Regions from separate parts of the Janthinobacterium sp. GW822-FHT07A03 genome, predicted to be linked through region 3. Evidence: predicted binding sites of a transcription regulator. Region 3 holds the regulator's gene; each other region holds the start of a gene.

Region 1 (4,406 bases), on a different contig from region 3:
CGCCACTTCCGGGGTGAACTGGAGGAGGGCGAGCGCGATGGCATTGCTGGCAATCCGTTCGCGCTCAAGGCTGCGCTCCAGGATGACGGTATCCGGCGACACGGCCGCCACGCCGCCGGGGCGCATGCCGACGCGCACGCCTTCGGCAAAGGCTTGCTGCGAGACTGTGATGATGCGGCCATTCTCGACCACCGCGTACGGCCCTGGCTCACACCAGCGCGGCCTGAGGCATTCGAGAGGCAACAGTGGGAGGTGTACGCTGAACCAGAACCGCATTTTGATCGTCCAAAAATCGTTGACGGGCCGGCATGTCAGCCAGCGGGATAAAGAGTGGCGCCTCATGATGTGGGCCACGCCGTTTAACAATGTGAGTGGAAATGCCACCGGCGGCAGGGCGCAATGCCAGGCGCAACGGCGCTGGTGACGCATCTGCCGCTGCGCTCATCGGCCGGACCAGCCAGAAGAACGTCTCGGTGGTCTGCGCCGCCAGATTGAGGCGCCGCAGTGCTTCGTCGCGGATATTCGTCTGCCACAGCAATACCGCACCGCAACTGCCATTGCGCAGGATCTGCTCGGTCGACCAGAGCGCATCGGCGGTGCCGGGAGCGCGTATCCAAAGCAGGTTCGGACAACTCAAATCCATGAATTTACAGGCGGCCGAGTTGGGCAGGTACGGCGGCTGCACCAGGGCGATCCGACGTTGTTGCGACAGTTGCGCCAGCACTGGCCGCAACAAGTGCATTTCCCCGATACCAGCTTGCTGAACTAGCAACTCCGTGAAGGTCGATTGCGGCCAACCGTTGCCCGGAAGCTCACGATCCAAGATGCTATGACCGGTAGTAACTGTGCTGGTTGTACCTCGACTCAGTTCACTTGCCCGCCAGACGTCACGCAGCAGGGCGCTATTCGCCAATGCGGTAGGGCTGGTGCGTTGAAGGGGCGGTGAAAGCATGGCGACTGGCGAGCGAGGTTATTGATCATGCTCAAAACTACTGTACATAAAAACAGTATATGCTGAGGACGTCAAAAACTGCAAGGTCCATGAGTTTCTTGAATTGTCAAAATTAACAGATGCGATGGCACGAAAGAGTCAAGGTGACCCGCCGAAGCTCAAACATGGTTTGCTTGCGTGTGGCAGGAGTCTCTACAGGGCAGAGGAGATAGACAGGTCAGACCCGATCTCGTCGTTGGATCAGGCAGCGACGAGATCGCAGGCCAGGCGCCTGGCAAGACACTCAGGGCCCCAACACGATCCATCGGTTGTTCATCGTCCGAAAACCATGGATGAGGAGAGTCTAAGTTACTGGTGGCGATTCATGCATCGCGAGCACGAAACCCGGGGCAACCACGCCAGCGGGCTTTTGGCACACTACAGTCCGAACGATGCAAGTGCGCATGGATCGTGTCGTGACGCCAGAATGGACGTGAGCCGGCGAAACGGCGCAAGCGGAGGATATTAAAAATATGACAGCAAAAAAAACTGGAGCGCCAAGGACGAAGTGACCTACCTGGCTGGTATACAGAAGTACTGGATCGGCTATCTGTTGAGCTTATTCGGGAAAACGATACTCCTCCTAGGAGGAGTTGTCTGCGCGGCAGAGAACGTCGCTATATAGCTTCCTTGGATCCTTGGCCGTCTTGGAGCATGACGGTTGTGCGCTGCCGGAGGGGTGTCGCGCGCGAAAAAAAAGCGGCCACTGGCCGCTTCATCATGCTGGCTTGGGCTTCCGGACGCTGGAAAATTCCGGAATGTCGATCGAAGACGGTCCGAACACGCCCGAACGGGCATCCCGGCTGATGGCTTTGCCACCCAGCGTGACCCGGATCCGGCCCTGGGATGGCTTGACTTCACCGATGATCGGCGCACTCATGGAAGCAACCTTGGCGCGGCGAGCGGCCGCTGCCAATTTGTAGGCACTGTTCTGGGGCAGAGGCGTTTTCTTCAAGGCGGTCATGGTTCAATCTCCGGTAGAGGGAGTGATTGATACAGGTAGTTTAGCAGAATCGCCCAACTTCGACTGTCGGCGCTCAAGTCGAAGCGCATATCCCGGCCCCTGCCGTGTACATTCCACCAGTCTTGGTCCACAGCAATAACTTCCTGGACCGTCCGGCAAGCACGCAGGAGCTCGGATGGTGCCATGTTCAGTTCGGCCGGTTCGAGTGGTGCGTCAAACCCGAATTTCGGCCATTCAGCGAATCCAACGAAACCGTCCGGGTCGTCTGGGTCGATCGGTCCGTTTCCAGCTGCGAAAAGCGAAATGTGGTCAAAGCCTAGCCGGTAAGCAGAGATAGCCATCAGGCCGAATGCGACCGTGGCCATGCGTTCAGGCGCGTCGGCGGCGAGCATCAGTCGGCGGATATAGAGCGCGTCGACGCGCAGGGATGTGCCCTCGTCATCCCTATAGGCGATGACACTGGTGGTCTCGTCTTCGGCCATGAAGAGGTTGTTCGACACGACGTCCAAGCCGGCAGGCGCCTCGCCGTGCTCCCTTACTTCGAGCGCCCACACAGTGGAGCCATCCGGGATCATGAACAGCCTGCCGGTCTCAGATTCGTCGAGGTCCAACCTGGCGCCGTCGAGTTGATCGATAGTGATTCCCTCGAGGCGGGAAACGCCATCGCGTTGATACAGCTCGCCCTGAAAATAGTCGCGGGCAATCTTCTGCCCGGCAAGAAGGGTTTCTGCAGGGGTCAAGTTGTCGCGGTCGAAGGGATCGTTCGCATTCATCGAGGCATTGTACTGAGATCGGCAGGCGTCCAGTCAATATATTGGAATCCCGATTAAGCCAGGGGGCGGCTCTACCGGTAATCCCCCCCAGTCTTAGAGCGCGCTAAAAGTCGAGGTTAAGCGACCACGGCAAGCTTCTGCTTTGGCGTGATACCGTCAGGTGTCATGTCGCGTCAGCCGTGATCGCAACTCCAACGCCAGCGTGCAAAGTCCCCGATCCGGCCGAGCGCACGAAGCAGATGACGGGCTAGTTTATCGTAGCCAACTGTGCCGCTATAGCGCGCAAAAGCAGGCGTTCTGCTGCTGCCTCGATCGGATAAACCATCCTTCGCCGGCAGCTATAGCCAGGGAAGGCCTGCTTTTGCTGGCGCGCGGCATGAGTCGCTGCAGGGCAGGGGAGATCGACAGGTCAGACCCGATCTCGTCATTGGATCAGCCAGCTACGAGATCGCACGCTATCCGTTCGACAAACTGCGCAGCAACGTACCCTTTCGTAGTTGCTCTGGTGGGTGACCGCGGCAAAACGTGAACGTCTCCTGTCCGGCAAAAATGGACCAACAGCGGCATTTGTGTTCGATCCGGCACAAAGAAATGCGCCGAAAGTTACCGTCCAGCAGCTACTGGCAATGCGGTGCCAACATCTTCCCGGCTCGCCGGCTACACTTGAATGTACTGGTATGCCCAAGACATGTAGCGGTAGACAGAAAAAGCTTGACCTTCCCGCCATTGGAACGATTACAGTGTGAATATGGAAAAGGACTCATAATTGTCGACTCCTATCTCAACCAGGTTGGCTGCATTCCTTTAAAACGTTGATGAAGACTACTCGCTCCACGCGCTTATTGACGATGTTCGTCGCGATACTCAGCATGCTGTTCATGCAGCATGCTGCAGCGGCGTACCTGTGTCCGGGCGCGCCGCAGGCGGGGAGTAATCAGACTGCATCCATGCATGCAATGATGATGGCCATGCCGGACATGCCCGGTTGCACCGGCATGGATACGGATCAATCGACCCTGTGCCATGTCTACTCGCATGGCGACGCCGCCAGACAATCCCTGGACAAGATACCCGGCGCCGACCTGCCGCCTTTCGTCGCCATTGTCGTGCCGCTGTTGTGGGTGGTTCTTGACGTACCCATCCTACCGGAAGTCCGTCCGCCCTTGGATGTGGCCTTGGCGCGCTCCACCGCACCGCCCATTGCCATCCGCCATTGCTGTTTCCGCATTTGACACTGCAGATTGCCTAGAACGTTGCCGTCTCGCCATCTTTGGTGTGACGCTATTGTCCATTGCATTCTGGAGATCCCATGTCACTCTCGTACTGCGTGCAGACGCACGCACGCGCAGCGCGTCTTCGCCCTTGGCGCAAGACGGCGCTTGCATTCGCCCTGGCATTGCCCTTGCTGGCAGCGGCCGCGCCGCATCCACTGACTTTCAACGAGGCGCTGCGGCAGGCCGTCGCCCGGTCGCGGCAGCTGCCTGCGCAAGACCAAGCGGTGACCGCCGCGCAGCAAATGGCCATCGCGGTTGGGCAGCGGCCCGATCCCGTCCTCAAGGCTGGCATCGACAACCTTCCGCTGAGCGGCCACGACCGCTTTAATTTGAATAGCGATGCCATGACCATGCGGCGCATCGGCATCGCGCAGGAACTGACCAGCACCGATAAATTGCACTGG
Region 2 (4,406 bases), on a different contig from region 3:
GCGCCGCCCAGGTTTTCTCCGCCCACCGTCATCCATACCGAACCTTGCAGGCCGATTTCCGCTGCTGCCGATTTATCCAATGCGTTCACCCAATGCCTTATTTTCTTCCATGCTGTCAATTTGTCCGTCACGCAAGTAAAGCACATGTTCGCCCAGGATGCGCGCATCTTCGGGATCATGTGTGATCAGGATCATGGGCACGTCCAGGCGCTGCTGCCACTGGCTCAGTTCCAGCCGCATTTTGACACGCAGGGCCGGATCGAGGGCGGCAAACGGCTCGTCGAGCAGCAGCGCGGCCGGTTTGGCCACGAGTGCCCTCGCCAGCGCCACCCTTTGGCGCTGGCCTCCGGACAACTCGTCGGGGAACTGGTGCGCCAGTTCCTGCAAGTGGAATGCGTCCAGCCAATGCTCGACCTTCTGCAATTTTTCGCGCGCACGCGGATTGAACCAGCCGCGCGCCAGGCCGAAGCCCACGTTCTGGCGCACCGTCAGGTGCGGGAACAGCGCGTAATCCTGGAACAGGTAGGCGACATTGCGCTGCTGCGGCGGCAAGTTGATGCCGGCGGCGGAATCGAACAGGGTGCGCCCGTTCAGGCGGATATGGCCAGCGTCCGGTGTAAACAGTCCGGCGATGGCTTTCAGGGTCATGCTCTTGCCGGCGCCGGACGGGCCATACACGGCGATGCGCTGGCTGCTGGAGGTGCATTGCACCTGCATGTCGAAGCGGCGTTTGCCGGAGCGCAAGGTGGCGCGAATGTCGAGGTCGAGTTGCATGGGCGTCATCCTCAGCGTCATTTGTGCGCGATGCGCCCGGGCGCCAGGCGGCCGGCCGACAGCAGCACCACGATGCACACGGCAGAGGTGATCAGCACCAGGGTGTTGGCCACGTCGTCCTGGCCCGCCTGCACGGCTTCATACACGGCGACGGATAAAGTCTGCGTCTTGCCGGGAATGCTGCCGGCCACCATCAGGGTGGCGCCGAATTCACCCAGCGCGCGCACGAATCCCAGCAGCACGCCGGCCAGGATGCCGCGCCAGGCCAGCGGTAACGTGACGCGGAAGAAAATCGCCAGCTCCGAAATGCCCAGCACGCGGGCCGCCTGCTCCAGCTGCCCGTCGACCGCTTCGAAGGCGGCGCGCGCGGGCTTGAAGACGAGGGGAAAGGCAACCACCGTGGAAGCGATCACGGCGCCCTGCCACGTAAAGATCAGGTTGATGCCGAAGTTGTCCTGCAGCCAGATGCCCAGCGTGCCGCGCCGGCCCAGCAGCACCAGCAGGTAATAGCCGAGCACGGTGGGCGGCATCACCATCGGCAGGGTCAGGAGGGCATCGAGCAGCTCGCGCCCGGGAAAACGCGTGCGCGCCAGCAGATAGCCCGTACCGATGCCGAGCAGCAAATTGAGCGCCGTGGCCCAGGCCGCTACTTTGAGCGACAGGGCCAGCGCGGTCCAGGCGATATCCATGCGAGCGCTTACCTAAAAATCAGGGCTTTTTAAAACCGTATTTGGCCAGAATGGCTTGCGCCGGCGCCGTTTGCAGGTAGCTGACGAAGCGCTTCGCTTCGGCGGCATTGCTGCTGCCCTTGATGGTGGCGATCGGGTACAGCACGGGCGCGTCGAGCGGCACCTCCAGCACCACGTTGACCTTGTCTTTCATGATGGCCGCGTCGGTGGCGTACACAAAGCCCGCATCGACTTCGCCGCGCGCCACGTAATCGAGCGACTGGCGCACGTTCTGCGTGCCGATGGCTTTCGGCTGCACGGCGTCCCACAGATTCGCCTTCTTCAGCGCGCCTTCGGAGTAACGGCCGACGGGCACGCTGGCCGGGTTGGCGATGGCCACGCGGGTCACGCCCTTGTGCGTCAGGTCCGCCAGGCTCTTGATGCCCAGCTTGCTGTCGTGCGGCACGATCAGCACCAGGCTGTTGCCGACGAAGTCCATGCGGTCGGCCGGCAATACCAGGCCCTGCTTTTGCGCCGCGTCCATGGTTTCCTGGTCCGCCGAGGCAAACACGTCCACGGGCGCGCCCTTGACGATCTGCTGCAGCAGCACGCCCGAGGCGGCGAAGTTCAAGGACACCTTGCTGCCCGGATACTGCGCCTCGTAGCTTTGCGCCGCATCCTTGAACGCGTTCGTCAGGCTGGCCGCGGCCGACACCACCACTTCGCCGGCAACGGCGGAGGTGGCGGCGGTGGCGAGGAGGGCGGCGCCAAGCAGGCGGGCGAGGGAGGTGAGGCGCATGATCGTATCCTTGTAAAGTGAACGGTGAACAAGGAGCGTAATATACACTTATATATAGCGTTCTGCCATTGCACAGATCAAGCCGGTACAAGGCCAGTTCCCTGATATACTGTATATAAACACAGTATATCGAGGTGAGCCATGGAATTGACGGACAAGCTGGAAATCCTGGCCGATGCGGCCAAGTACGATGCGTCCTGTGCCAGCAGCGGCGCACCGAAGCGCGATTCCATCGGCAAGGACGGCTTTGGCGCCGCCTCGGGCATGGGCATTTGCCACAGCTACACGCCGGACGGGCGCTGCGTCTCGCTGCTGAAGATACTGTTGACCAATTACTGCCTGTACGATTGCCAGTACTGCGTCAACCGCCGTACCTCGAACGTGCCGCGCGCGCGCTTTACGGTGGCCGAAGTGGTGAAACTGACGACCGATTTTTACCTGCGCAACTACATTGACGGCCTGTTCCTCAGTTCCGGCATCATCAGGTCGGCCGACTACACGATGGAGCAACTGGTGCAGGTAGCGCGCGAGTTGCGCGAGGTGCACCAGTTCCGCGGCTACATCCACCTGAAAACCATCCCCGACGCCGACCCGGCCCTGGTCGCGCAGGCGGGCCGCTATGCCGACCGGCTCAGCGTCAACATCGAATTGCCGACGCAGGACAGCGTGCAGAAGCTGGCGCCGGAAAAGAGCGTGCACACGATCAAGCTGGCCATGGGCGCCATCCGCCGCAAGCTCGATGAAAAGGCGGAAGAACCGCGCTCGCCCCGCTTCGCGCCGGCCGGGCAAAGCACGCAGATGATCGTCGGCGCCGACGCCAGCGACGACCAGCAGATCCTCGCCACGGCCGAAACCCTGTACGGCAGCTATAAACTCAAGCGCGTGTACTACTCGGCCTTCAGCCCGATACCCGACAGCCCGAAAAGCGTGCCGCTGGCACCGCCGCCCATGCTGCGCGAACACCGGCTGTACCAGGCCGATTTCTTGCTGCGCAGCTATGGTTTCCAGGCCAACGAACTGCTGCCCGCCAGCGGCGGCAACCTGGCGCTCGACATCGATCCGAAACTGGCGTGGGCGCTGGCGCACCGCGAACATTTTCCGCTGGACTTGAACCGCGCGGCGCAGCACATGATCGCGCGCGTGCCCGGCATCGGCCTGCGCAACGCGCAGCGCATCGTCGACCTGCGCCGTTTGCGCCAGGTGCGCTATGCCGACCTGTCGCGCCTGCGCTGCAGCATGAAAAAGATTGCCCCCTTCATCATCACGGCCGACTACTTTCCCGCGCGCGACACCACAGCCTCCGAACACCTGCGCCGCGCCATGGCGGACGCACCGCAGCAATTGAACTTATGGCCGGAGCTGCAGGCAGCATGAGTACGTTCGTGCGGCTGGCGCAATCGTTCGACGAGTGGCGCGCAGCGGCACGCGAACTGATCGCGCGCGGCGTGCCGCCTGCCGACGTGGCCTGGCAATCGCAGCCCGGCGAGGGCGACCTGTTTTCCTCCACGCCAGAGGCCACGGATACCGGCGCGCCACCGCTGCGCCTGCCCCGCCAGCTGGTGGAGCTGCTGCAGGCCGCCGCCTGTTTCAACGTGCATGACCGCTGGGCCTTCCTGTATCAGGTGCTGTGGCGCTGGCAGCTGGGCCAGCACGACGTGGTGTCCCCGGCCGACGCGGACGGCGCGCGCCTGCACGCCATGGTCAAGGCCGTGCACCGCGAGGAGCACGACATGCATGCCTACGTGCGCTTCCGCGAACGCAGCGAAGCCGAGGGCGCGCCCCGCTTCGTCGCCTGGTTCGAACCCACGCACGAGGTGCTGCCGCAAGTGGCGCGCCACTTCGCGCGCCGCATGGGCTCCATCAGCTGGATGATCGCCACGCCCGGCGCCAGCATGCTGTGGGATGGCGCCACCTTGCACGCGGGACCGGCCCTGCTGCGCGGCGCGGCCGACATCGACGATGCGGGCGAGGCCTTGTGGCTGACGTATTACCGCAGCATCTTCAATCCCGCGCGCGTGAATGCCGACTTGCTGCATAGCCACATCCCGGCGCGCTTCTGGAAAAATTTACCCGAAGGCGCCATCGTGCCCGCCATGCTCAGCGGTGCGGCCAACGGCGAGCGCCGCACGGGCCAGACGGCCAGCGTGGGACAGCGCCAGGGCGCC
Region 3 (4,406 bases):
CCTGTGCTTTGCCACCGGCATGGGCGCCATCGGCGCCGTGGTGCAGTCCTTGCTGCGCGCGGGCGACCATGTCGTGTCGTCGGCCTTTCTGTTTGGTAATACCAACAGCCTGTGGCAAACGGTGACGGGGCAAGGCATCGGCGTGTCGTTCGTCGATGCCACTGATGTGGCGAACGTGGCGGAGGCCATCACGCCGGCCACGCGAATTGTTTTTGTGGAAACTATTGCCAATCCTCGCACGCAGATCGCCGACCTGGCAAAAATCGGTGACTTGTGCCGCGAGAAGGGTATTTTGTACATCGTTGACAACACCATGACGACGCCATACCTGTTCCGTCCGAAAGCCGTGGGCGCGGGCCTGGTGGTCAATGCGCTGACGAAATCCATCGGCGGCCACGGCAATGCCCTGGGCGGCAGCTTGACGGATACGGGTGTGTTCGACTGGACGCAATATCCGAATATTTTCGAGAATTACAAAAAAGCGGCGCCCACGCAGTGGGGCATCGCGCAAATCCGCGCCAAGGCCTTGCGCGACTTCGGCGCCTCGCTGGGGCCGGAAGCGGCGCACCATATCGCCGTCGGCGCGGAAACCATGGCCTTGCGCATGGACCGTACCTGTTCGAACGCCCTGGCGCTGGCCACCATGCTTGCCGCCGATCCGCGCGTGGCAGCCGTGCATTACCCGGGCTTGCCGTCGCACCCGCAGCATGCGCTGGCGACGGACTTGTTCCGCAGCTATGGTTCGCTGTTCAGCTTTGAATTGAAGGATGGCATCGACTGCTTCGATTTCCTCAATCGTTTGAATCTGGCCATTCCAGCGAGCAACCTCGGCGACACGCGCACCCTGGTCATTCCCGTCGCCCACACGATCTTCTATGAGATGGGTGCCGAGCGGCGTGCCAGCATGGGTATCGCCGAATCGCTGATCCGCGTCTCCGTCGGCATCGAGGACGAGGTGGATCTGCTCGAGGATTTCCGCCAGGCACTCGATGTATAAGTCGCCGGACAAATGAAAAGGGCCGCAACAGTCATGTTGTTGCGGCCCTTTTTGTGTGCAGTCGTTTAATGCCAGCTGCGCATCAAGCCCACGGCCAGGCCTTCCAGGGCGAATTCGTCTTCCGGCGACACGGTAATGACCTTGAAGTCGGGGTTTTCCGGCAGCAATTCGATGACGGAGCCCGTCTTCTTGTAGCGCTTGACGGTGACTTCGTCACCGATGCGGGCGACGACGATCTGGCCGTTCTTGGCGCTGTCGACCTTCTTGACGGCCAGTAAATCGCCATCCATGATGCCGGCGTCGCGCATGGACCAGCCGCGCACCTTCAGCAGGAAGTCGGGCTTGGCCGAGAACAGGGCCGGGTCCACGTTGTAGCTCGCTTCCAGGTTTTCCTGCGCCAGGATGGGCGAACCGGCCGCCACCCTGCCGATCAGGGGCAGCGACATCAGCAGCGCCGCCGGCACTTTCGATGGCGGCGCTTCGGCCGCCGCGCCGATCAGGCGGATGCCGCGCGAGGTGCCGGGCGAAATCTCGATGGCGCCCTTGCGGGCCAGGGCCTGCAAATGCTCTTCGGCCGCATTGGCCGATTTGAAACCCAGTTCATTGGCGATTTCGGCACGGGTGGGAGGAAAGCCCGTGTTTTCAATCGCGTCCTTGATCAGGTTCAGGATTTGTTCTTGTCGTGCTGTCAGCTTGATCATGAGCGGTGGGTGCATACTGAAATGCTGTCTATATGAACAGTCTGTATTTTTGTACAGTATCGTCCACTATGCAAGGGGATTTCCGTGTTTTCGGCGAATTTCGCAAGAAATACTTGTCCGCGGTCGGAAAGTGCGGTGGCGCGCGGCCTTTTCGGGCGCTGGTGCAAGCAATGATTGAAACGTTTGCAAAAGGCGGTTATAATCTTCGGCTGACCTTCCCACACCCGTCTTGACGCCGGGGTGGGCGATTATCAATCCGACCTGAAGGAGTTTGCATGCGTCATTATGAAATAGTCTTTATCGTCCATCCGGACCAAAGCGAGCAAGTGCCCGCGATGATCGAACGCTACAAAGCCAGCGTAACCACCCGCGGCGGTTCGGTTCACCGCGTGGAAGATTGGGGCCGCCGTCAAATGGCTTACTCGATCCAAAAGCTGCCTAAAGCACACTACATCTGCCTGAACATCGAATGCGACAACGAGACCCTGGTCGAGTTGGAAACAGCATTCAAATTCAATGATGCCGTGTTGCGTCACCTGACCGTTAAAATGAAGAAAGCTGAAACAGCTCCTTCGCCGATGATGAAATCGGTACAACGCGAAGACGCGGCCAAAAGCCACCGCACCGAAGCACCAGCAGCCGCTCCAGCCGCAGCAGCAGCTTAATTCTTGACCAGGATCGTGCGCTGAACCAGCTACAAGTCACCGCCATCATTGCCGAGCGCGAAATATTGCGCTATACCCCGGCAGGGCTGCCGATTGTGAATGCAGTATTGCAACACAGTTCGCAGCAGATGGAAGCAGGGATTGCCCGTTTGACCGAGTTTGATGTTGCCGCGCTAGCCGCTGGCGAAATTTCAGGCAGGTTCAGCCAGGCAAGCTTGGGCGGGGTGTATCAGTTCACGGGTTTCCTGGCCAGGAAGAGCCGCAACAGCAAGAGTTTGGTGTTTCACATCATTGATTTTAGTGCAGTCAATTCTGACTAGCGCATTTTAGATACAGGAGCCTGACATGGCATTCGGTAAAAAGTTCGACAAAAATAAGCTCAAGCTTAAAGAAAAACGCAAACAGCAAAACCCTTTGTTCAAACGTAAGAAGTTCTGCCGCTTCACGGCAGCTCACGTTGAGCAAGTCGACTACAAAGACGTCGACACGCTGAAAGACTTCGTCCAGGAAAACGGCAAGATCATGCCAGCACGCCTGACCGGTACCAAAGCGCACTACCAGCGCCAAGTCGACACCGCAATCAAGCGCGCTCGCTTCCTCGCGCTGCTGCCATACACCGATCTGCACCACGCTTAATCGGTCAGATATTCCTGGAGAAGAACTATGCAAATCATTCTGTTAGAAAAAGTTGTAAACGTCGGTAACCTCGGCGAAGTCGTCAAAGTCAAAGACGGTTACGCACGTAACTTCCTGATCCCGCAACGCCTGGCACGTCGTGCTACGGCAACCGCTGTGGCTGAATTCGAAGTCAAGCGCGCCGAACTGGAAAAAGCTGCTGCCGCCAAACTGGCCGCATCGCAAGCCCAGGGCGAAAAACTGAGCGGCCTGACCGTTCAAGTTGCTCAAAAAGCTGGCGTCGATGGCCGTCTGTTCGGTTCCGTCACCAACTTCGACATCGCTGAAGCGCTGACCAAGCAAGGTTTTGCTGTTGAAAAAGCACAAATCCGCATGCCTACCGGCCCGCTGAAGATCGTTGGCGAGCACAACGTTTCGGTTGCTCTGCACACCGACGTGGTCGTGGAAGTTGTTATCGCTGTCGTTCCAGACGCGAACGCGTAATCGTCTGCGGGCCTGGCCCGCAAGCGCTACCGCACTATGAAAAGCCGGGTTCGCCCGGCTTTTTTGTGGCCTTTTTTTCGCTCATTTTCAGCCCTTTATTTTTGCCAGTACGCCGAAGCGGGTATAATTCGCGCCATGAACGCCCCCTCTGATCCGCAACTGGATTCCCTCCGTATTCCGCCGCATTCGATCGAAGCAGAACAATCCGTTATCGGTGGTCTGCTGCGCGACAATGCCGCCTATGACCGCATCGCCGACTTCATGCATGCGGAGGATTTCTATCGCTATGACCATCGCATCATCTTCGAGCAAATCGTCAAGATGGTTAACGCTTCCAAGCCAGCCGATGTCATTACTGTTTTTGAAACCCTGACCCAGCTCGGCAAGGCCGATGATGTGGGCGGACTCGCTTACCTGAACGCCATGGCGCAAAACACGCCATCGGCCGCGAACATCCGGCGCTATGCCGAGATCGTGCGCGACCGCGGCGTGCTGCGCAAACTCATCACCGTCGCTGACGATATCTCCGGCACGGCCTTCAGCCCGCAAGGCAAGGAAGTCAAGCAGATGCTTGACGAGGCCGAGTCGAAGATTTTCGCCATCGCCGAAGAAGGCGCGCGCGGCGCCCAGGGCTGGACCGCCATCCAGCCCCTGCTGACGCAGGTGGTCGAGCGCATCGACGAGCTGTACAGCCGCGACAACCAGAGTGAAATCACGGGCGTGCCCACCGGTTTCATCGACCTCGACCGCATGACCTCCGGTCTGCAGCCGGGCGACCTGGTGATCGTGGCGGGCCGTCCGTCGATGGGCAAGACGGCGTTTTCCGTCAACATCGGCGAAAACGTGGCCATCGACAGCGGCTTGCCCGTGGCCGTGTTCTCGATGGAGATGGGCGGCGCCCAGCTGGCCATGCGTATGCTCGGC

What was found. The regulator LexA, encoded in region 3, represses DNA repair genes until DNA is damaged. The targets are predictions, from matches to a motif close to ACTGTATNNNNATACAGT.
Region 1: imuA (translesion DNA synthesis-associated protein ImuA) is a predicted target of LexA. The motif match lies at 992-1,009, and genes of this name have one in related genera.
Region 2: AC1RJW_RS06360 (putative DNA modification/repair radical SAM protein) is a predicted target of LexA. The motif match lies at 2,350-2,367, and genes of this name have one in related genera.

Annotation. Positions count from the first base shown of each region.
Region 1 covers NZ_JBXAKW010000011.1:15,199-19,604, reverse strand. Annotated here, with positions in the region: gene AC1RJW_RS26210 (Y-family DNA polymerase) at 1-192, opposite strand, end outside; gene imuA (translesion DNA synthesis-associated protein ImuA) at 209-952, opposite strand; gene AC1RJW_RS26200 (hypothetical protein) at 1,710-1,955, opposite strand; gene AC1RJW_RS26195 (hypothetical protein) at 1,952-2,728, opposite strand; gene AC1RJW_RS26190 (hypothetical protein) at 3,544-3,960, shown strand; gene AC1RJW_RS26185 (TolC family protein) at 4,038-4,406, shown strand, end outside.
Region 2 covers NZ_JBXAKW010000002.1:74,698-79,103, forward strand. Annotated here, with positions in the region: gene AC1RJW_RS06340 (TOBE domain-containing protein) at 1-32, opposite strand, end outside; gene AC1RJW_RS06345 (sulfate/molybdate ABC transporter ATP-binding protein) at 73-774, opposite strand; gene modB (molybdate ABC transporter permease subunit) at 792-1,463, opposite strand; gene modA (molybdate ABC transporter substrate-binding protein) at 1,483-2,241, opposite strand; gene AC1RJW_RS06360 (putative DNA modification/repair radical SAM protein) at 2,383-3,615, shown strand; gene AC1RJW_RS06365 (UdgX family uracil-DNA binding protein) at 3,612-4,406, shown strand, end outside.
Region 3 covers NZ_JBXAKW010000001.1:324,289-328,694, forward strand. Annotated here, with positions in the region: gene AC1RJW_RS01460 (cystathionine gamma-synthase family protein) at 1-997, shown strand, start outside; gene lexA (transcriptional repressor LexA) at 1,063-1,698, opposite strand; gene rpsF (30S ribosomal protein S6) at 1,974-2,363, shown strand; gene priB (primosomal replication protein N) at 2,384-2,683, shown strand; gene rpsR (30S ribosomal protein S18) at 2,709-2,999, shown strand; gene rplI (50S ribosomal protein L9) at 3,027-3,482, shown strand; gene AC1RJW_RS01490 (replicative DNA helicase) at 3,618-4,406, shown strand, end outside.